3 regions of the Mesorhizobium sp. M1D.F.Ca.ET.231.01.1.1 genome follow, and region 2 is predicted to be linked to each of the others. Evidence: predicted binding sites of a transcription regulator. Region 2 holds the regulator's gene; each other region holds the start of a gene.
What was found. Region 2 encodes LexA, which represses DNA repair genes until DNA is damaged. Its sites were predicted from a motif close to TGTTCNNNNTGTGTTCNG; they were not measured.
Positions count from the first base shown of each region.

Region 1: the regulator LexA is predicted to act here: its motif matches at 5,173-5,190, upstream of EN874_RS21045 (metallopeptidase family protein).
Region 3: the regulator LexA is predicted to act here: its motif matches at 4,714-4,731, upstream of EN874_RS08145 (helicase-related protein).

Region 1 covers NZ_RZOZ02000008.1:80,041-87,380, forward strand. The annotation lists gene EN874_RS21030 (error-prone DNA polymerase) at 1-2,636, opposite strand, end outside; gene EN874_RS21035 (DUF6504 family protein) at 2,633-4,111, opposite strand; gene EN874_RS34425 (hypothetical protein) at 4,053-5,150, opposite strand; gene EN874_RS21045 (metallopeptidase family protein) at 5,333-5,770, shown strand; gene EN874_RS21050 (DUF1737 domain-containing protein) at 6,003-6,209, opposite strand; gene EN874_RS21055 (CoA ester lyase) at 6,239-7,117, opposite strand.
Region 2 covers NZ_RZOZ02000001.1:610,573-617,912, reverse strand. The annotation lists gene trpD (anthranilate phosphoribosyltransferase) at 1-201, shown strand, start outside; gene trpC (indole-3-glycerol phosphate synthase TrpC) at 206-1,057, shown strand; gene moaC (cyclic pyranopterin monophosphate synthase MoaC) at 1,124-1,618, shown strand; gene glp (gephyrin-like molybdotransferase Glp) at 1,620-2,825, shown strand; gene lexA (transcriptional repressor LexA) at 2,942-3,676, shown strand; gene EN874_RS03085 (ComEC/Rec2 family competence protein) at 3,681-6,125, opposite strand; gene gltX (glutamate--tRNA ligase) at 6,227-7,340, shown strand, end outside.
Region 3 covers NZ_RZOZ02000002.1:352,768-360,107, forward strand. The annotation lists gene EN874_RS08120 (citrate/2-methylcitrate synthase) at 1-1,048, shown strand, start outside; gene phaR (polyhydroxyalkanoate synthesis repressor PhaR) at 1,255-1,848, opposite strand; gene EN874_RS08130 (hypothetical protein) at 1,877-2,167, opposite strand; gene EN874_RS08135 (acetyl-CoA C-acetyltransferase) at 2,154-3,338, shown strand; gene phbB (acetoacetyl-CoA reductase) at 3,463-4,188, shown strand; gene EN874_RS08145 (helicase-related protein) at 4,910-7,340, shown strand, end outside.

The sequences.
Region 1 (7,340 bases), on a different contig from region 2:
GCCTGCGCCAGTTTCTCGATCTCGCCGACATCGAGGCCCGAGCGCAGCCAGACATCCCTGACCGATCGATAGCCGTCGCCGCGACGGGCGACGGCGGCCTCCATGCGCTCCCCGGACAGTCCCTTGATCTGGCGGAAACCGAGCCGCACGGCATGAGCCGCCTCGATGACACCGCGCATCGAGGCATGACGTTCGAGGATGCGGGACGGATCGAAGGCCGACCTTTCCAGCGTGCAATCCCAGACGGAATGGTTGATGTCGACCTCGCGCACCTCGACGCCATGGTCGCGCGCGTCGCGGACGAGCTGGGCCGGCTGGTAGAATCCCATCGGCTGCGCGTTCAGGATCGCGGCGCAGAAAACGTCGGGAAAGAAGGTCTTGAACCAGCAGGAGGCATAGACCAGCAGCGCGAAGGACGCGGCATGGCTTTCGGGGAAGCCATATTCGCCAAAACCTTCGATCTGCTTGAAGCAGCGCTCGGCGAAGTCCTGCTCGTAGCCATTGTTCATCATGCCGTCGATCATGCGCTGGCGGTAATTGCCGATCGTGCCGGTGCGTTTGAAGGTCGCCATGGCGCGCCGCAATTCGTCGGCCTCGCCCGGCCTGAAGCCGCCGGCGACGATGGCGATCTTCATCGCCTGTTCCTGGAACAGCGGCACGCCAAGCGTCTTGCCAAGGATCTTCTCCAAGTCCGGGCTGGGATAATTGACGTCCTCCTTGCCCTGCCGTCTGCGCAGGTAGGGGTGCACCATGTCGCCCTGGATCGGGCCGGGCCGCACGATCGCCACCTCGATGACGAGATCGTAGAATTCGCGGGGCTTGAGCCGCGGCAGCATCGACATCTGGGCGCGGGATTCGATCTGGAAGACGCCGAGCGTATCGGCCCGGCAGATCATGTCGTAGACGCGAGGGTGCTCCGGCGGCAGGGAATTCAAGCCATAGGGCCGGCCGTAGTCGTCCCGCGCCGCCGGATAATGCTGCGTGAGCAGGGTCAGGGCGCGCTTCAGGCAGGTCAGCATGCCGAGCGCCAGCACATCCACCTTAAGGATCTTCACCGCGTCGAGATCGTCCTTGTCCCACTCGACCATCTTGCGCTCCTCCATCGCCGTCTTGACGATGGGCACGACCTCGTCGAGGCGGTCGCGGGTGATGACGAAGCCGCCGACATGCTGGGAGAGGTGGCGGGGGAAGCCCATGATCTCGTTGGCGCGCTCCAGCACCTGCCGCGACAGCGGATCGGTGCGGTCGAGGCCGCCGGCATTGGCTTCCCTTTCGCCGAGCTCGGAGGTCGACCAGCCCCAGATGGTGCTCGACAGGGCGCTCCTGACGTCCTCCGAAAGGCCCATGGCCTTCGCCACCTCGCGCAACGCCGAGCGGCCGCGATAGCTGATGACGGCGGCCGCGAGCGCGGTGCGCTTGGCACTGTATTTCTCGTAGATATAGGCGATGACCTCGTCGCGCCGCTCATGCTCGAAGTCGACGTCGATATCGGGCGGCTCGTTGCGCTCCTCGGAGATGAAGCGCTCGAACAGCGCATCGATCCGGTCGGGGCCGACCTCGGTGATGCCGATGCAGAAGCAGATGACGGAATTGGCGGCCGAGCCGCGGCCCTGGCAAAGGATGTCCTTGCTGCGGGCGAATTTGACGATGTCGTGGACGGTCAGGAAATAGCGCGCGTAATTCAGGCGCTCGATGAGCGCGAGCTCTTCCGCGATGCGCCGCGTGACATGGACGGGAACGCCGGCCGGATAGCGTCTTACGGCGCCTTCCCGCGCCAGGCGTTCGAGCTCGGCCTGCGGGCCGAGGCCGGATTCGGTCGGCTCGTCCGGATAATTGTACTCGAGATCGCTGAGCGAGAAGGTCAATTCGTCGGCGAAGCACAGCGTCTCGGCCAATGCCTCAGGATGGCGGCGGAAAAGGCGCGCCATTTCGAGCGGCGGCTTCAGGTGGCGCTCGGCATTGGCCGTCAGCTCCAGTCCGACCTCGGAAACCGGCGTGTTGAGGCGGATCGCGGTGAGCACGTCCTGCAGCGGCCGGCGGTCGGCGGCATGATAGAGCACGTCGTTGGTCGCCATCAGCGGAATGCCGGCATGTTTGGCCATCGCCGCCGCCTGCTCGATGCGGAAGCGGTCGTTGCCGCCGTAATCCGGCGCCACGGCGAGCCGGAGCGCTGCGCCGAAGCGACCCTTAAGCCGGCTAATGAGCGCCAGATTGCCTTCCGCGCCTCCCGACAGGCCGGGCAGCACCGCCAGCGACATCAGGTCGCCCCATTCGAGCAGGTCGCCGAGCTCGAGCAGCGTCGCGCCCTTCTCGTTCTCGTCGCGCAGATTGGCCTGCGTCAGCATGCGGCAGAGATGCCCCCAGCCCTTGCGGTCGCGGGGATAGGCGAGGATGTCGGGCGTGCCGTCGCGGAAAACCAGGCGGCAGCCCGGATGATAGGCGAGCTTCTCGACCTTGGCCTGCTGCCAGGCCCGCACGACGCCGGCAACCGTGTTCCTGTCGGCAAGGCCGATCGAGGAAAAACCGTAGAATTTGGCCGTCACCACCAGTTCCTCCGGCTTGGAGGCGCCGCGCAGGAAGGAGAAATTCGAGCTTATGCCGAACTCGGCATAGGGGATGGCGGTCAGCGCGTTCATGCGAAGACACCGTGCATGAACCAGCGCGGCGCGGCCTGCGCGGCGCCGCCGTAGAGGCCCTGGCGGTAGAGCCAGTAGCGGCGGCCCTCGCTGTCCTCGATGCGGTAATAGTCGCGCGTCGGCGCTTCCTCCTCGCCGGGCAGCCGCCGCCACCATTCGGCGGCGATGCGCTCCGGCCCTTCGGCGCGGGCCACACGATAAAGCGCGCGCCGCCAGCGGAAATTCATCGGCGGGCCCTCGGGGATCTCGGTCGCCGGCACCTCGATCGGCTCGGGCGAGCGGAACAGCCGCACCGGCCGCTCCGGCGGATAGATGGTCATCGGCGGGGCGGCCCGGTCGGATTGTTTCGGCGGCATGCGCCTTTGCGGCGCTTCCGCGAAAGGAACGATTGCGACGGCGCGTTCCGGCAGGTGGCTTTCGACGACGGCCGGCTTCAGCACGGCGGCCTCGCCGAGGCGGGCGCGGATGCGGTCGGCGAATAAAGCGATGTCGGCGTCGTCGTCGTCGGCCTCGCCGGCAAGGTCGCCCTGAGCCAAGTCGAAGGCGGCGACCGAAAGCACCGACAGCCGCACGAGGTCGAAGCCGAAGCCGGCATCGATGTTTTGCTCCAGCGCGGTCAGCCGCTCATGGAACAGTTTTCGGATCAGTTGCGGCTCGCGCATCGGGCGCGAGGTACCGACCGCGATGCGGCTGACGGCGCCGTCGACGCGGAAGAGGAGAAGGGCGAGCGCCCTGGCACCCTCGCCGCGGCGCTCGAGATCGGCCTTCAGAGCGATGGCAAGCCGGCTCACCAGCCGCTCGATGTCGTCGGTGAGCATGACCGGTTCGGCAAGATGGCGCTCGACCGAGAGCGGCGCCACGGGAAGGCGCGGCGACACGGCCTCGTCGAGGCGGCCGAGCGCCTGATCGAGGCGCAGAAGCAAGGTGGCGCCGAAGCGGCGGGCGAGCGGGGCGCGGGGCGCGGCCATCACCGCGCCCGCCGTGCGCAGGCCGACGCTTTCCAGGCTGGCGCGGGTCTCCGGCGCGATGCGCAGCGCGGACAAGGGAAGCGGCGCCAGAAGCGCCTCCTCCTCGCCGAAGGCGACGATGCGGTCGCCGTGGAAGCGCGCCGCCGCCCAGGCGGCTCCGGGCGTCGAGGCAAGGCCGGCGCGGACATCGAAGCCCTGCTCGAAGAAACGGGTGAGGATCTCGTCCTGCATGGCGCGCTCGCCGCCGAACAGATGCGTGCAGCCGGTGACGTCGAGGAAGAGCCCGTCCTCGCCGTCGATCGCCACCAGCGGCGTGTAGCGGTCGCACCAGTCGGCGAGGCCTTCGAGCAGACGGCGGTCGGCCTCCGTGTCGGCCTCCATCACATCGATCGACGGATGCATGGCGCGCGCATCGGCAATGCCCATGCCGCGCTTCAATTTGAGCGCCTCAGCCCGCTCGTCGAGGGCCGCGATGCGCTGGGTGTTGTTGTCGCGATGGCTGATCACCAGCGGTGGGTGAGGCGAGGGCAGGTGATGCGAGGGCCGGGAACGCCAGGACCGCCCCAGACGCTGGCGCAGGATCCGCTCCGCGCAAAGGTACGGGAACCACAGCGACAGAATTCTCTGTTCTTTCGGCAAAAGCGTGCTCATCGGGGTTCCACTCCAGTGTGAATTGTCCGGGCAGGGCCTTGCGGCTCTTGCCGATATCGACGGTGAAGGCGGGGCGGCCGATCGAGCCGGCGAGTGGGCCGGCGACCGTCCGGCGCGCTGCCGCCGGCGCGGCCGAGACGATGAGGCGCACGGGCGCGGCGGTGGGCTCGGCCTCGCCGGCCTGGCGCAGCAAAAGCACCGGGCGGCCGGCGCTTTGGGCGCGGGCGTGCAGCCGCCGCGTCGCGGTCAGGTCGAGGAGCCGCGGGCTGCCGCGGATCTCGAGGATGACGGCGGCGAAGGCCGTCATGCGGGCGGCCTCCTCGGCGATCCACAGCGCGTCGAGCAGTTTCGGCGCCTCGGAGAACAGCAATTGCTCGGGCTCGATGCCGAAGAGGGCGTGGAGCCCCTTGGCATAAGGAAAGCCGGCCTCGCGGAAGATCTCCGCCGTGCCGATCCAGAGGACCGGCAGGCCGTGCTTCTTTCTGAGGATCAGGCTGGTGAGGGAGAGCGCGAAGCCGGCGCCGGCGCCGGCATCGCGGGTCTCCAGCCCATGGATTTCGCTGAGCGCTGCCTTGGGCAGGCCGCCGCCGAGTGCCGCGTCGAGACCTTCGATGCCGGTGTGCAGGAAGGCATCCGGCGAGGCCACGGCAAGGCCGCGCCGGACAATGTTGGTCCCGGGGGTGATGCCCGATCCGGCGGCATCGCCAGCTATTTGTTTTTCCGCAATTCCGGACGGAAAACCGCTTCGCACTTTTCCTGGAATTGCTCGCCCCGGAATTGTTCGGGGCGCGCCGCTTGCCGGCGCTTCCAGGCGCTCGGGCAGCGTTCCCTCGATCTTCGCGATCTGGCGGCGCAGGGCAAAAACAGTTTCCCGCGCCACGACGCTCATCGCCATGACGTTCACTTCCGACAGCAGTTGTTCCTGTTATGTTCTTATAGATTCCAGAGGGCTTCGGAAGAGTCAAGCGGAGTCATAAAGAATTTATTCCTTCTCTCTTCAGCCTAAGGCGTCCCGCCAGCCGGCTCATTTGCCTCGATCGGCGCGAAAGCCTATATGCCGGGATCAAAGGAAATTTCATGGCCCGCATCTACAAGACCCGCACCTGGCACGACCAGCTCTCGCCGTCGATGGACGAAATGGAGCTTCTGGCGCTGGAGGCCTACGCCCATCTGCCGGAAGACTTCCGCAAGCTCACGGGCGAGATCATCATCCAGATCGCCGACTTCCCGACCGACGAGATCATGGACGACCTGTCGCTCGAGACGCCGTTCGACCTGCTCGGCCTGTTCGAGGGGCGCGGCATCGCCGATCGCTGGAACCCGCAGACCGGCGAGGGGCCGAACCGCATCACGCTCTATCGCCGCGCCATCCTCGACTACTGGGCCGAGAACGAGGAGACGCTGGGCGACATCGTCACCCATGTCCTGATCCACGAGATCGGCCACCATTTCGGCCTCTCGGACGACGACATGGAGCGGATCGAGGAGGCGGCCGAGCAAGCGGCGGCGGGGTAGAGACTGTTTGGAAATTCTACTCCGGCGGCCATCTGCTGGCGTTTTCTGCGCTTCCGGTGCTCACGGACCCAAATGTCCGCTCCGCTCCGGTTCTCGAAACCACCACCATATGACTCGCCAGAGCGAATTTCGAAACAGTCTCTGAGCGCTTTCGCCGTTTCCGGGCGCCGCCTCGTTCCTTCGCGCGCCCCTCTGCCCTGTTGGCATCTCCCAGGGAGAACTCGGCTGTAATCTACCAATCGCTGAGCTTGGTGTCGGGTCCGTATTCCTGGCCCTCGACGTCCTTCACCACGGCCTGGCCGCAGCGCATCGACTTGGTCGTCTTGTCATAGGCATAGGTCGGCGAGCCGAACAGGTGCCAGCCCTTGTTCAAGGCCGCCGTCACCTTGTGGCAGAAGGTGGCGTCGTCCGGACCAGACAGAAAGCGGTAAAGTTTCATTTTTTAACCCTGTCATGAATATCCGCGCATCATGCGCCGATGATTGCGGCCTTCGCCAGAAGTTTCTCGGCCTCGGCCAGATGCAGCCGCTCGACCATGCGGCCGTCCAGCGCGATGACGCCCTTGCCGGCATTTTCAGGCAGCGCGAACGCGTCCCTGATCGCGCGCGCCCTGGCCAGCGCCTCCGGCGCCGGCGCAAAGGCGCGGTTCGCCGGCTCGATCTGGGCAGGGTGGATCAGCGACTTGCCGTCGAAACCCATGGCGGCCGCCTCGGCGCATTCGCGGGCGAAGCCGTCCAAGTCGCTAAAGTCGTTGGCGACGCCGTCGATCACATCGAGGCCGCCGGCGCGGGCCGCGAGCACCAGCTGCAGCAGCCAGGGCATCAGATAGCGCCGGTCGGGCGTCGCCAGAATGCCGGTCGCCTTCACCAGATCATTCGTTCCGGCAACGAAACAAGCCAGACGAGACGCCCGGTCGCGGCCGAGCTCGGCGATGGCGCCGACGTTGAGCAGCGCCTTCGGCGTCTCGATCATCGCCCACAGCTTCACCGTATCCGGCGCGAAATTGTCATCGAGCAGATCGCCGGCCTCGAGGATGTCGCGCGGCGTGCCGACCTTGGGCAGAAGGATGGCGTCGGGCTCGGCCTTGGCGACGGCCAGCAGGTCGTCGATGCCCCATTTGCTGGAGAGCGGATTGACGCGCACCACCATCTCGCAACGCCGTTGGCGTCCGGCAAGGATGCCGGCAACCCTGTCGCGAGCGGTCGCCTTGTCGGCGGGCAGGACGGCGTCTTCCAGGTCGAGGATGACGGCGTCGCAGGCCAGCGAGGCGACCTTGGCCAGCGCCTTGTCGTTCGAGGCGGGGATGTAAAGCACCGAGCGGCGCGGTTTGTAAGGGTCAACGGCCATGGCCGATCTATGCCGCCTTGAGGCGGGTGAGGCAAGGCGCAGCCCCCTTGAGAGGTCTCAAGGGGAGATTGCGCCTGCACCAAATCTGCAAATCAATGCGGAAAACCTCCTCCAATCCGCCCCGACCCCACCGCGCCAGCGCGCCAAACAGCCGGCCATGCAAACACATCGCAAACCCCGCCGGTCCCTGCCGCGCCGGCTGCGCAACGAAGGCTGGTGGCTC
Region 2 (7,340 bases):
AATGCCAAGGCATTGCGCGATATGCTGCGCGGCGATGCCGGCGCCTATCGCGACACCGTGCTGATGAATGCCGGTGCCGGGCTGGTGGTGGCCGGCAAGGCGACGACGCTCGCCGACGGCATTGGGGCCGCCGCGCAAGCCATCGACAGCGGCCGGGCGCCTGCGGTGCTCGACAAGCTCATCGAGATTTCGAACGGTTAGAACCTTGTCCGACATCCTGCGCAAGATCGAAGCCTACAAGCGCGAAGAGATCGCCGCGGCGAAGCTCAGCGCGCCGCTTGCCGAGGTCGAGGCGAAGGCGAAGGATGCGGAACCGCCGCGCGGCTTCCTTGCGGCCCTCGAGGCCAGGCGGAAGGCCGGCGGCTTCGCGCTGATCGCCGAGATCAAGAAGGCAAGCCCCTCCAAGGGTTTGATCCGCGCAGACTTCGATCCGCCGGCGCTCGCCAGGGCCTACCAGCAAGGCGGAGCGGCCTGCCTTTCGGTGCTGACCGACGCCCCGTCCTTCCAGGGCGCGCCGGGCTTTCTGACAGCCGCGCGCGCCGCCGTCGGCCTGCCCGCCCTGCGCAAGGATTTCCTCTTCGACCCGTACCAGGTCCACGAGGCGCGGGCCTGGGGCGCGGACGCGATCCTCATCATCATGGCAAGCGTCGACGACGTTCTGGCCGGCGAGCTCGAGGCAACGGCCTTCGAGCTCGGCATGGACGCGCTGGTCGAGGTGCATGACGAGAAGGAGATGGAGCGCGCGCTCACGCTCTCGTCTCGGCTGATCGGCATCAACAACCGCGATTTGCGGACCTTCGAGACCAGCCTCGACGTTTCGGAGCGGCTTGCCGCCATGGTGCCGGCCGACCGGCTGCTGGTCAGCGAGAGCGGCATCTTCACCCATCAGGACTGCCGCCGGCTGGAGAAGAGCAAGATCGGCACCTTCCTCGTCGGCGAGAGCCTGATGCGGCAGGCCGACGTGGCCGCCGCGACCGCGCTTCTGTTGACGGGCAAGGCTCCGGCCAATGCATCGGCCCGAAAATCGACTCCGATTTTTGGAGAGCACGATGCATAGATTCAAAGTGTTAGAACGTACTTTGTGCGTCCAAGTGGACGCACGTCGTTCTAAGGCCGTTTGAGGATGCCTGCGCTTACCCATCTCGGCGCCAAGGGCGAAGCCAACATGGTCGATGTCGGCGACAAGGCCGAGACGACGCGAACGGCCATTGCCGAAGGTTTTGTTTCCATGCGGGCGGAAACGCTGGAGATGATCCTGGCCGGCGACGCCAAGAAGGGCGACGTGCTTGGCACGGCGCGCATCGCCGGCATCATGGCCGCCAAGAAGACGCATGAGCTTGTTCCGCTCTGCCATCCGCTGCTTCTCACCAAGGTTGCGGTCGATATCGAGCCCGACCGCGCGCTCCCCGGCCTGAGGGTCACCGCGCTTGCTCGCGTCACCGGCAAGACGGGCGTCGAGATGGAGGCGCTGACCGCGGCGTCCGTCGCCTGCCTGACCATCTACGACATGGCCAAGGCAGCGGACCGCGCCATGGTGATTTCCGGCATCAGGCTGGTCGAGAAGACCGGCGGCAAGTCGGGTGACTACAAAGCTGCCGAACATGGGGCAGGCTCCTAGGATGGCGCTGGTTCCGGTCGCCGAGGCGCTCGAACGCCTGCTGGATGGCGCGACCGCGCTGCCTGGCGAAAGCGTTCCGCTCGCCGATGCGGCAGGCCGTGTGCTGGCCGAACCGGTGGCAGCGCTGCGCACGCAGCCGCCCTTCAACGCTTCGGCCATGGACGGCTACGCCGCACGCGCCGAGGACGTGGCGTCAGTGCCGGTGCGGCTCTCCGTTGTCGGCATGGCGCCCGCCGGGCGAGGCTTTGCCGGCTCCATCGGCAAGGGCGAGGCCGTGCGCATCTTCACCGGCGCGCCCCTTCCCGAGGGCGCCGACACCGTCGTTATCCAGGAGAATGTCCGCGACCTCGGTGGTGGCAGCATCGAAGTGACCGAGCCGACCGCGCAGGCACGCAACGTCCGTCGCCGTGGGCTCGACTTCGGCGAAGGTGACGTGCTCCTCCATAAAGGCCGAGAGCTCGATCCGGCAGCGCTTTCGCTAGCGGCGTCGGGCAACCACCCGAGCCTCAATGTTGTGCGGCAGCCGCTGGTCGCGATCATCGCCACCGGCGACGAACTATTGCCGCCCGGCAGCGCGCTCGGTCCCGACCAGATCATCTCGTCCAATGCCTATGGCGTCGCCGCCGCGGCCCAGTCGGTCGGGGCGCGCGCGCTCGACCTCGGCATCGCCGCCGACCGGCAGGACGCAATCGCGGCTCTGGTCAGGAAAGCGGTCTCAGCCGGCGCCGACGTCATCGTCACGCTCGGCGGCGCCTCGGTCGGCGACCACGACCTCATCCACGACGTGCTGACCGGCGAAGGCATGCAGCTCGATTTCTGGAAGATCGCCATGCGCCCCGGCAAACCATTGATGTTTGGCCGGCTAGGCAACATCCGCTGCATCGGCCTGCCCGGCAATCCGGTGGCGAGCCTTGTCTGCTCGCAATTGTTCCTGAAGCCGCTTCTGGCGCAGCTGGGTGGCCGCAACTACCGACAGGACATCCGCGCCGCCCGGTTGGCCGCCGCGATGCGCGCCAACGATCTCAGGCAGGACTATGTGCGCGCCGTCGTGCGCGAGGAGGCCGGACGGCTGGTCGCGACACCGTTCGGCATCCAGGATTCCTCGATGCTGAGGACGCTCGCCGACGCCAACGGCCTGATCGTGCGCGAGCCCTTCGCCCCGGCGGCGGAAGCCGGCGCCGAATGCAGCGTTCTGATGTTACGCTGAACAAAACGTCAACACATTCACTAAACTTTAAACGGTTGCGGAACACAACTGGAACAGATAGTGTTTGTTCTGGGTTTGTTTTTCTGATTCTGGTTTCAGAACCCATGGGGGCCGCCATGCTGACGCGCAAACAACATGAACTCCTGATGTTCATCCATGAACGGCTCAAGGAAAGCGGCATTCCGCCGTCTTTCGACGAGATGAAGGAAGCGCTCGACCTTGCCTCGAAGTCGGGCATCCATCGCCTGATCACGGCGCTGGAAGAGCGCGGTTTCATTCGCCGGCTGCCGAACCGGGCGCGTGCCCTGGAAGTCCTGAGGCTGCCCGATTCGATCGCGCCCGGCCTCAATGCCGCGAAGAGATTCTCGCCAAGCGTCATCCAGGGCGGCCAAGGCAATCTCGGCCGGCAGATCAAGCCTGCGGCGCCCTCGCGCACGCCTACGCCCAGCAATGATGACGATGCCGTTTCGGCCGTATCCATTCCGGTCATGGGTCGCATCGCCGCCGGTGTGCCGATCGATGCCATCCAGCATCAGACGCATTCGATCACAGTGCCGCCGGACATGATCGCGGGCGGCGAGCATTATGCCCTGGAAGTCAAGGGCGACTCGATGATCGAGGCCGGTATCTTCGACGGCGATACGGTCATCATCCGCAACGCCAACACGGCAAGCCCGGGTGAGATCGTGGTGGCTCTTGTCGACGACGAGGAAGCGACGCTGAAGCGCTTCCGCCGCAAGGGTGCCTCGATCGCGCTCGAGGCCGCCAATCCCGCCTATGAGACCCGCATCTTCGGGCCGGACAGGGTTAAGGTGCAGGGCAAATTGGTCGGGCTCATTCGCCGCTACTGAGCGGCTATGGCTTTGCCTCTGGCTTTTCGGGCCGCTTGTAAGGCGCCAGGCCCCTCGCCTCTCGCGAGTAGCTCCGCTGTTCGTGCCAGGGGCGATAGGACTTCTCGACGGCGTATTGAATGACAGGTTGCGCCGTCGCCGATTGCGGATCGAAGAAGACGGCAGCGCTTCCATCGCGAGCAAGTTGGCGTTTGGTGACGACAAGAATGCGTGGATCGCGGCAAGGATTGTAGGCCGTGGCGTCGTTGATGACGATGAGGTCGGCATAGCCGCAGGCCGGCCTGGCGCTGTCGCGGTTTTCGGCAAGCGCGACGATCGCGCCGGTAGGATGCCGGCCGATGCAGAGATCGCCGGTGCAATAGAATGGCGATCCCGGCGGCAGGTCGACGGGATCGGCAATATCCAGCGCGCCTTTGGCGAATGTCTCCGGCGGCACGATTTCCTCGGCTTTCAGCGCGCGCTTCCAGTTGTCGGTGGTGAACTCGTTGGAGCGTTCGCGGTTGATAGCGAGCTCGCCGCCGCCGATCGGCATTGCCACCAGATGCGCGTCCTCCGAGATCAACACATCCGGCGTGCGGACATGCGGAATGGTGAGCAGGGCAGCAAGCGCGAACGGCACGGCTGCCAATCTGAGCCAGGTGGTGGCCATGGTCGCGATGACCAGCGCGATCGTCGCCAGCAGCACCGATTGGATCGAGATCAATCCCACGGCATCGACAGGCGAGCGCTCGGAAATCCATGCCGAAATGGCAATCATCGCGGTCAGGCCCTTGCCCATCACGTAGAGGAACGGACCGTCGAAGCCGAACGGCATCGCCAACGCGCTCAGCACGGCGAACGGCATGACGAGCAGCGAAACGATCGGCATCACCGCCAGATTGGCGAGCAGACTGAGCGGCGAGACGCGCTGGAAGTGCCAGATCGCAAACAGTAGTGTCGCGCTGCCCGCGATGAGCGAGGTTACAGCGGCGCCACCCACGCCGACCGCCAGTTTTCGCGACAAGAACCCGAGGAAGGAGCGCTTTGCCGGCGGCACGATCGCTTTGCCGGCGCGATAGTCGGCAAAGCCGGCATAGGCGCCGACCAGGGCGGCGGTGGCCGCGAAGGACATCTGGAAGCTCGGACCGACCACTTCGTGCGGCGAGACAAGGATGACGGCGATGGCCGAGATCGCCAAATTGCGCATCGTCAGCGCCGCGCGGTCGAAGAGCACGGCGACCAGCATCACGGCGAGCATGATGAAACTCCGCTCGGCCGCCACCACGATGCCGGAGATGACGAGGTAAGCCGCGATCGAGGCAAGCGCGATCGCCGCGGCGTATTTCTTCACCGGCCGGCGCGACGAGAAATCCGGAAACAGCGCAAAGGCGCCGCGCAGCAGGAACATGATCGTGCCGGCGACCAGCGCCATGTGCAGGCCGGAGATTGAGATGATGTGATAGATGCCGGTGCGCCGCATCGCTTCGTTGATGTCTTCGGGAATGCCGGCGCGAACGCCGACAATCAACGCCGCGGCGATTTCGCCTTCGGACCCGCCGATGGTGTTTCGGATGTGGTCGGCGATGTTCTCGCGCGCGTTCTCAATCGCCGAGGCGATGCTCGTCTCTGCCGGCGGGGCAGTTGCCGGAAGGACTTTCGGATCGCCTAGGAAAAAGCCGCTGCCGCCGATGCCGGAAAAATAGCTGTCGAAGGAAAAATCATAACTCTCGGGGCGGACCGGGCCTCTCGGCGGCAAAAGCCGCGCATAGCCCGTCACCAGCGATCCAGCCTTCATGTCCGGCGGCGTCCTGCGCGCCGAGAGCCTGACGCGGTCCGGCGCGTAGCGCAGCGTCGGATGCGCGGTCGACACGAGATCGATGGTCAGCCGCACCCGCCCATTGGCCATCTCCTCGGCGACGACGACGCGCCCGGTCAGCCGCGTCTGGATTTCGGAGCCGAGCATAGGTGTTGCGACGCGCCATGTCTCGACCTTCGCGGCGACGAAGCCCAAGGCGCAAAACAGCGCCGCCATGAAGACGAGATGCGTCTTCGGCCAGGAGCGCGAGACCGCCACGCAGACAGCCATCAGCGTGGCCGCCGCCAGCGGCCTGTAGAGGTCCGGCTCGGCATTCAAGGAAAAATAGAGGATCACGCCGGCGGCCAGCAACACCGGCACCAGCAGGAAGCCGACGCCGCGGTCGAGTTCGGTAGCGGCCGCGACGGCGACGCCCCGGCGAAACACGGAAAACGAAGCGCTGCGGAACTGCCGGCGGATCCGGTCGATGGCTGCCGGCGGAGACGTCGGGCGGGCGGGGGTGCCGTCGGGCGATGGAACGTCCACAGGCAGGTGCCGCTCCGGGAGCAGGACCGGCATCGCTTCGGCAGGCAAGGCGCCGGCAAACAGCAAGCGCTCGCTGACGCCAGCCGTCGTCCCTTCGCCCTCCTCCTCGCCCCGGCCACGTCCAGCCATCGGGTCTGCCCCTTGCGCCCCAGACCTCCTATGCTACATGAACGCCACCTGCGCGAAAGCCCGCGCAATCACGCCCGTTTCAGTGCTTCTTCGAGAGTTCCATGTCCGACAAGGTCGTCACCCGCTTTGCCCCCTCGCCCACCGGCTACCTGCACATCGGCGGGGCGCGGACGGCGCTGTTCAACTGGCTCTACGCCAGGCACACCGGCGGCACGATGCTGCTGCGCATCGAGGACACCGATCGCGAGCGCTCCACCGAGGCTGCGACAGCCGCCATCCTGGACGGACTGACCTGGCTTGGCCTTTCCTGGGACGGCGACGCCGTCTCCCAGTTCGAGCGCGCGCCGCGCCACCGCGAGGTCGCCGAGGAGCTCGTGCGCCTGGGCAAGGCCTATTACGCCTACGAGACGCCGGCGGAACTCGATGCCATGCGCGAGGCGGCGCGGGCCAAGGGCATGCCGCCGCGCTACAACGGCCAGTGGCGCGACCGCGATCCGTCCGAGGCGCCTGCGGGCGTGAAGGGGGCGATCCGCATCAAGGCGCCGACCGAAGGCGAGACGATCGTGCATGACCGCGTGCAGGGCGAGGTGCGCTTCCCGAACAAGGATCTCGACGACTTCATCATCCTGCGCTCGGACGGCAACCCGACCTACATGCATGCCGTGGTCGTCGACGACCATGACATGGGCGTCACCCACATTATCCGTGGCGACGACCATCTGACCAACGCCGCGCGCCAGACCGTGATCTACAACGCCATGGGCTGGACCGTGCCGTCGATGTCGCACATCCCGCTGATCCACGGCGCCGACGGCGCCAAGCTGTCGAAGCGCCACGGCGCGCTCGGCGTCGAGGCCTATCGCGCGATGGGCTATCTGCCGGAGGCCCTGCTCAACTATCTGGCGAGGCTCGGCTGGAGCCATGGCGACGACGAGGTGATGTCGATCAGGGACATGATCTCCTGGTTCGATATCGGCGACGTCAACAAGGGCGCCGCGCGTTTCGACTTCGCCAAGCTCGAGGCGCTGAACGGCGTGCATATGCGCCAGATGGACGACAAGGCCCTCGTCGACGTGTTCGTCGCCACCTTGCCCCATCTCCAAGGAGGCCCGGCGCTCGCGGCAAAGCTCGACGACAGGCGCAAGGCGCAGCTGCTGGCCGCCATGCCCGGCCTCAAGGAGCGGGCAAAGACGCTGGTCGAACTCATGGATGGAG
Region 3 (7,340 bases), on a different contig from region 2:
GCGCCGCAGCCAGTATCGCGCCGACGACATTGCCGCGCTCGCCACCCGCCGGGCGCGCGGACGCAGCCCGCAGGCGATCGCCGAAAGCGCCATCGCCTGGGGCGAGCCGGCAATCACCACCGCCATCTCGACCGTGCTGCACGGCCGCCTCGTCTATCGCGGCAAGGACGCCGCGACGTTTGCGGCGACGGCGAGGCTGGAGGAAACGGCGGGCCTGCTTTGGGCTTCGGGCGCCCTGGTGTCTTTCGCGTCGCTGACCCCTTCGGCCGTTCGGGAGAGCGGCACGCAGACGGCCTTTGCAAGACTATCGGCGCTTGCGGCCGCGGGTCGGCCTTCGCTCGGCCGCCGGCCGGCCATGCTGCAGCAGGACGGCGCCAACGCCACAAGCGTGCTCGCGACATCCCTCGGCGCAAGCCCTGGGGCGGAGCCGGTGCATGAACGGCTGGCGCGCGGCTGGTCGGTCGACGCCGCCGGCGCCGATCTCATCCGCAGGGCTCTGGTGCTGCTTGCCGATCATGAGCTCAACGCTTCGACATTCGCCGCGCGCGTCGCGGCCTCGACCGGCGCGCCGATCGCGGCCTGCCTGCTTGCCGGCCTCGCCACCCTCACCGGCCCGCGTCATGGCGGTGCCGGCGCCGCGGCGATCGCGCTTGTCGAGGACGCCGAGCGGCTAGGCTCGGACGAGGCGGTCGCCCGCTGGCTCGCCCATGACCGGCCATTGCCGGGCTTCGGTCACCAGCTTTACCCCGAAGGCGATCCGCGCGCGGAGGCCTTGCTACCGCATGTCCAGGTCGATGACGCCCTGTTGCGTCTGCGCGGCAGCGTCCTTGCCGCTACCGGCCTGCATCCGAATGTCGATTTCGCGCTTGCAGCACTGACGCGGAGCCTGCATCTGCCCGCCGACGCGCCCTTCCGCCTGTTCGCGCTCGGCCGCAGCGTCGGCTGGACGGCGCACGCGCTCGAGCAGGTGACGAGCAACAGGCCGATCAGGCCCCGCGCCCGCTATGACGGGCCGGCCGAGAGAGCGGTGAGCGATGGAAAGCCGTAGGGTGCGCTGAGATTCAGGTCAGGCCGAGTCGAGAACGATGGCTTCCGAGAACCGGCCTACGCCGGCCGTAGCCTTCATAGAGCGGAGATCCTTATGAGGGCTTCGGCCGGCGAAGGCCGGAGCGGAGCGTACTTGAAGTACGTGAGCACCGGAAGCGCAGGAAGCCGTCGTTCGCAGGCCGCCTCACCTGAATATCGGCACACCCGTCAGGACATCGTATCCAGCTTGCGCTGCATCGCGGCGATCTGCGCCTTCAGTTCCTGCAGATCGTCGGATTTCTCTTCCTTCTTCGGCGGCTCGGCCGAGGCAGACGCATTGGTCCCTGCCGATGGGAACGGCGTGAACATGCGCATGGCGTTCTGGAACATCTCCACGTTCCGCCGTGTCTGCTCCTCCAGCGCTTTCATCGGCGTCTTCATCATGTCGATCGGCGTCTTGCCGAACGCGCCCTTCAGTTGCTCGCGGAACCGTTCCTGCTCCTTGGAGAAGGCGATCATCGACTGTTCGAGGAAGCTCGGCACGATCATCTGCATCTGGTCGCCGTAGAAGGAGATCAGCTGGCGCAGGAACGGGATCGGCAGCATGTTCTGCCCGTCCTTGTTTTCCAGCTCGAAGATGATCTGGGTCAGCACCGGATGCGTGATGTCGTCGCCGGTCTTGGCGTCCTGCACCGTGAACTCCTCGCCCTTCTTGACCATGTCGGCCAGATCCTCGAGCGTCACATAGGTGCTGGTGCCGGTGTTGTAGAGCCGGCGGTTGGCATATTTCTTGATGACGATTGGGTCGTCTTTTGCGGCCATCCGTATCCTCCCCAGGATACCGGCGCGTTCAGAGTAAGCGGCCGGTAACGATTGCGCCATTTGCCGAGGATATGCGCAAAAGCGTCATAATTCCAAGTGCTTTGTGCAGTGCGGCATCATTTAATGCGGAAAGGGCGGAGCAAATTGTGCTGCGCGGCAACGGCTGCGCCGTCACGATAAGCGCCCGACCTGCTTGCCGCGCATGGCGGCCATGCCCATTTCCGGTTTGACTCAGGTCCTTGAACGGGCAAGAAAAGTCCTCAAGGATAGCCCGAAACACGACACCTCGAAGTCTGGAGAAGAAAATGTCCGCTTCCAATTCAATCGTCGTCGCCAGCGCCGCCCGCACGGCGGTCGGCTCCTTCAACGGCAGTTTCGCCGCAACGCCCGCGCACGAGCTCGGCGCCGTCGTCATCAAGGAATTGCTGTCGCGGGCCAAGGTCGATCCGGCGGAAGTGGACGAAGTCATCCTCGGCCAGGTGCTGACAGCCGCTCAGGGCCAGAACCCCGCCCGCCAGGCTTCCATCAATGCCGGCCTGCCCAAGGAGACGACCGCCTGGGGCCTCAACCAGGTTTGCGGCTCGGGTCTCAGGGCCGTCGCGCTCGGCATGCAGCAGATCGCCACCGGCGACGCCAGGGTGATCGTCGCCGGCGGCCAGGAATCGATGTCGCTGTCGCCGCACGCCCAGCACCTGCGCGCCGGCGTCAAGATGGGCGACTACAAGATGATCGACACCATGATCAAGGACGGCCTGTGGGATGCCTTCAACGGCTACCACATGGGCAACACCGCCGAGAACGTCGCCCGCCAGTTCCAGATCACCCGCGACGACCAGGACGAGTTCGCGCTGGCCTCGCAGAACAAGGCCGAAGCCGCGCAGAAGGCCGGCAAGTTCAAGGATGAGATCGTCGCCTTCACCGTCAAGGGCAGGAAGGGCGACACCATCGTCGACCAGGACGAATATATCCGTCTCGGCGCCACGCTGGACGCCATGACCAAGCTGAAGCCGGCTTTCGACAAGGATGGCACGGTCACCGCAGCCAACGCATCCGGCATCAATGACGGCGCCGCCGGCGCGCTGCTGATGACCGAGGCCGAGGCCGCCCGGCGCGGCATCACTCCGCTGGTCCGCATCGCCTCCTGGGCGACCGCCGGCGTCGATCCGGCGATCATGGGCACCGGCCCGATCCCGGCCTCGAAGCGGGCGCTGGAGAAGGCCGGCTGGTCGGTCAAGGATCTCGATCTCGTCGAGGCCAACGAAGCCTTCGCCGCGCAGGCCTGCGCCGTCAACAAGGGCATGGGCTGGGATCCCTCGATCGTCAACGTCAATGGCGGCGCCATCGCCATCGGCCATCCGATCGGCGCCTCCGGCGCCCGCGTCTTCAACACGCTGGTCTATGAGATGCGCCGCCGCGGCGCCAAGAAGGGTCTCGCCACGCTGTGCATCGGTGGCGGCATGGGCGTCGCCATGTGCGTCGAGGCGCTCTGAGCTCGGCGAATAGCGAATAGGGAGTAGCGAATGGGGAAGAAAAGCGCTGCGCGCCGGGACGACAGGTCCCTACTCGCTATTCGCTACTCCCTATTCGCTCAGACGATTTTAAAGGGAGGACCACATGAGCAAGGTAGCAATCGTCACGGGCGGATCGCGCGGCATCGGCGCGGCCATATCGGTGGCTCTGAAGAATGCCGGCTATTCGGTTGCCGCGAACTATGCCGGCAATGACGAAGCGGCTGGGAAATTCAAGGCCGAGACCGGCATTCCCGTCTACAAATGGTCGGTCGCCGACTACGACGCCTGCGCCGCCGGCATCAAACAGGTCGAGGCCGATCTCGGACCGGTCTCGGTGCTGGTCAACAATGCCGGCATCACGCGTGACGCCATGTTCCACAAGATGACCCGCGAGCAGTGGAAGGAGGTCGTCGACACCAACCTCTCCGGCGTCTTCAACATGACGCACCCGCTGTGGAGCGGCATGCGCGACCGCAAGTTCGGCCGCGTCATCACCATCTCCTCGATCAACGGCCAGAAGGGCCAGGCCGGCCAGGTCAATTATTCCGCCGCCAAAGCCGGCGACATCGGCTTCTCGAAGGCGCTGGCGCAGGAGGGGGCCCGCGCGGGCATCACCGTCAACGTCATCTGTCCCGGCTATATCGCGACCGAGATGGTCAAGGCGATCGACGAGAAGGTGCTTAACGAGCGCATCATCCCGCAAATTCCGGTCGGCCGGCTCGGCGAGCCGGAAGAGGTCGCGCGCTGCGTCGTCTTCCTGGCGTCGGACGAGGCCGGCTTCATCACCGGCTCGACGATCAGCGCCAATGGCGGCCAATATTTCACCTGAGATCCATTTTGCCTGAGATCTTTTGACACCGCGGCAGCCGGCCCGACGCAATCGGGTCGGCTGTTTTTCCGGGCCGCGCGATGTATGCCTCAATTCGGCACGCAAAAGTTAACGGCCTCCCCGCGCCCTGTGCGAAACCTTGTTCACAAGCTGTGAGTTTTCGGTGCGCAAGCTGTGGACAACACCATATCTGGGGGTGAACAAACCGGGAAAATGCGTGGATCGCTGATTCGTCGCCGATTCGTTCCGGCTTTGACCGCAAAGTTAACGCCGAGGCTCGGAAATGGCGCTGAAAAGATTAACGGCGGTTAGGAAAGATCAACCATTTCATAATCTTGGCGACCGCGCCCAAGCCGGCGATGATCGTTCACCAGCAAAAGTTAACAGCCCCCGCGGCCCGTCCGAGCCAAGCATGAAACGGGCCAGTTCCCGGATTCAGCATGTGGTGAGACTCATCGTCAAAAAATCCACATATAGCCGTGAACAAAACCTGAATCAGAACGAGTCAGTGATTCGTCGCCGATTCGTTCCAGACTCGTTCCAACGGTTAATCTGCAACGGATTTGACCTTGCCTGTCGTTGCGCCATCTCTTGATGCCATCTCTTGATGGGAACATTCCGCTTTCGCTTCGCGTCTGAAATCCCTATGTGTCGGCTGTCATACGCGGCGGCACCGCCGCGTCCCCGACAACAAGCGGCAGAAAGCGTCATTTCCGGGCCGATGAATATCCAGCCGAAACACTCCCAGCCGCTGATCCTTTCGGGCCGCGACGTGACCGCCGTGCTCGGCCCCACCAACACCGGCAAGACCCATCTCGCCATCGAGCGCATGGTGGCGCACGAGACCGGCGTCATCGGCCTGCCGCTGAGACTTCTTGCCCGCGAGGTCTATGCCCGCGTTTGCGAGAAGGTTGGCGCGCACAAGGTGGCGCTGGTCACCGGCGAGGAAAAGATCGTTCCGGCGGGCGCCAAATATTCCGTCTGCACCGTCGAGGCGATGCCGCGCGAGACCGATGCCGCCTTCGTCGCCATCGACGAGGTGCAGCTTGCCGGCGACCTCGAGCGCGGCCACATCTTCACCGACCGCATCCTGCATCTGCGCGGCCGCCAGGAGACGCTGCTTCTGGGCGCCGCCACCATGCACGGCATCCTGCAGAAACTGCTGAAGGGCGTTTCGGTGGTGACGCGGCCGCGCCTGTCGCACCTTGCCTATGCCGGCTCGAAGAAGCTCACCCGTCTGCCGCGGCGCACGGCGATCGTCGCCTTCTCGGCGGACGAGGTCTATGCGATTGCCGAGCTGATCCGCCGCCAGCAGGGCGGTGCCGCCGTCGTGCTCGGCGCGCTCTCGCCCCGCACCCGCAACGCCCAGGTGGAGATCTTCCAGTCGGGCGACGTCGACTATCTCGTCGCCACCGACGCCATCGGCATGGGACTGAACCTCGATCTCGAGCACGTCGCCTTCGCCCAGAACCGCAAGTTCGACGGCTACCAGTACCGCAACCTGACCGCCGCCGAGCTCGGCCAGATCGCCGGCCGCGCCGGCCGCCACCTGCGCGACGGCACCTTCGGCGTCACCGGCCAGGTCGATCCGTTCGACGAGGATCTGGTCAAGAAGATCGAGGGGCACGATTTCGACCCGGTGAAGGTGCTGCAGTGGCGCACCGCCGACTTCGATTTCTCCAGCCTCGACGCGTTGAAGCGCTCGATCGAAACCAACGCGCCGGTCGAAGGCCTGACCCGGGCGCTGCCGGCGGTCGACGCCCAGGCGCTGGAGCACCTGTCGCGCGACGAGGACATCAGGGCGCTCGCCACGGCCAAGGAGCGCGTGGCGCTGCTTTGGGAAGCCTGCGCGCTGCCCGACTACCGCAAGATCGCGCCGGCCCAGCATTCTGACCTCATCGCCTCGATCTACATGGACCTTGCACGCCGTGGCCATGTCGATGAGAATTACATGGCCGAGCAGGTGCGGCGAGCCGACACCACGGATGGCGATATCGACACGCTGTCGCACCGGATCGCCCAGATCCGCACCTGGACCTTCGTCTCCAACCGGCCTGGCTGGCTGGCCGATCAGCTACACTGGCAGGAAAAGACGCGCGAAATCGAAGACAGATTGTCGGATGCGCTGCATGAGCGGTTGACGAAACGCTTCGTAGACCGCAGGACTTCCGTCCTCATGCGGCGCCTTAGAGAAAATACCATGCCTGAAGCCGAAATCAGCCCAACCGGAACCGTCCTCGTCGAAGGCCATCACGTCGGCGAGTTGCAGGGATTCCGCTTCACCGCCGACCAGAGCGCCGGCGGCGAGGACGCCAAGGCGGTGCGCACCGCAGCCCAGAAGGCGCTCAGCGCGGAGTTCGAGGCGCGCGCCGAGCGCTTCGCCGCCTGCGCCAATGGCGATCTGGCGTTGGGCTCGGACGGCGTCCTGCGCTGGATCGGCGCGCCGATCGGCACGCTGGTCGCCGGCGACGAAGCACTCAAGCCGCGGCTCGTGCTGCTCGCCGACGAGCAGCTTACCGGCCCGGCCCGCGACAAGGTGGCGGCGCGCGCCGAGCGTTTCGTGAATTTCCAGATCGAAACGCTTTTGAAGCCGCTGGTCGATTTGAAGAATGCCGAGCAGCTCGCCGGCATCGCGCGCGGCATCGCCTTCCAGCTCGTCGAGCATTTCGGCCTCATCAACCGCCGCGACATCGCCGAGGAGATGAAGTCGCTCGACCAGGAGGGCCGCGCGGCGCTGCGACGCCTCGGCGTGCGCTTCGGCGCCTACCATGTCTTCGTGCCGGCGCTGATCAAGCCGGCGCCGGCCGGGCTGGTGACGCTGCTGTGGGCGCTGAAGAACGACGGCAAGGACAAGCCGGGCTTCGGCGACGTGGTGCATGCGCTGGCATCGGGCCGCACGTCGGTGGTCATCGACCCGGCCTTCGACAAGACCTTCTACAAGCTCGCCGGCTATCGCAATCTCGGCCGCCGCGCCGTGCGCGTCGACATCCTCGAGCGGCTGGCCGACCTGATCCGTCCGGCGACCAACTGGAAGCCCGGCCTCGGCCAGCGTCCGGACGGCGCCTATGACGGCCACGCCTTCATGGTGACGCCGCCGATGATGTCGATTCTCGGGGCCACCGCCGACGACATGGAAGAGATCCTCAAAGGTC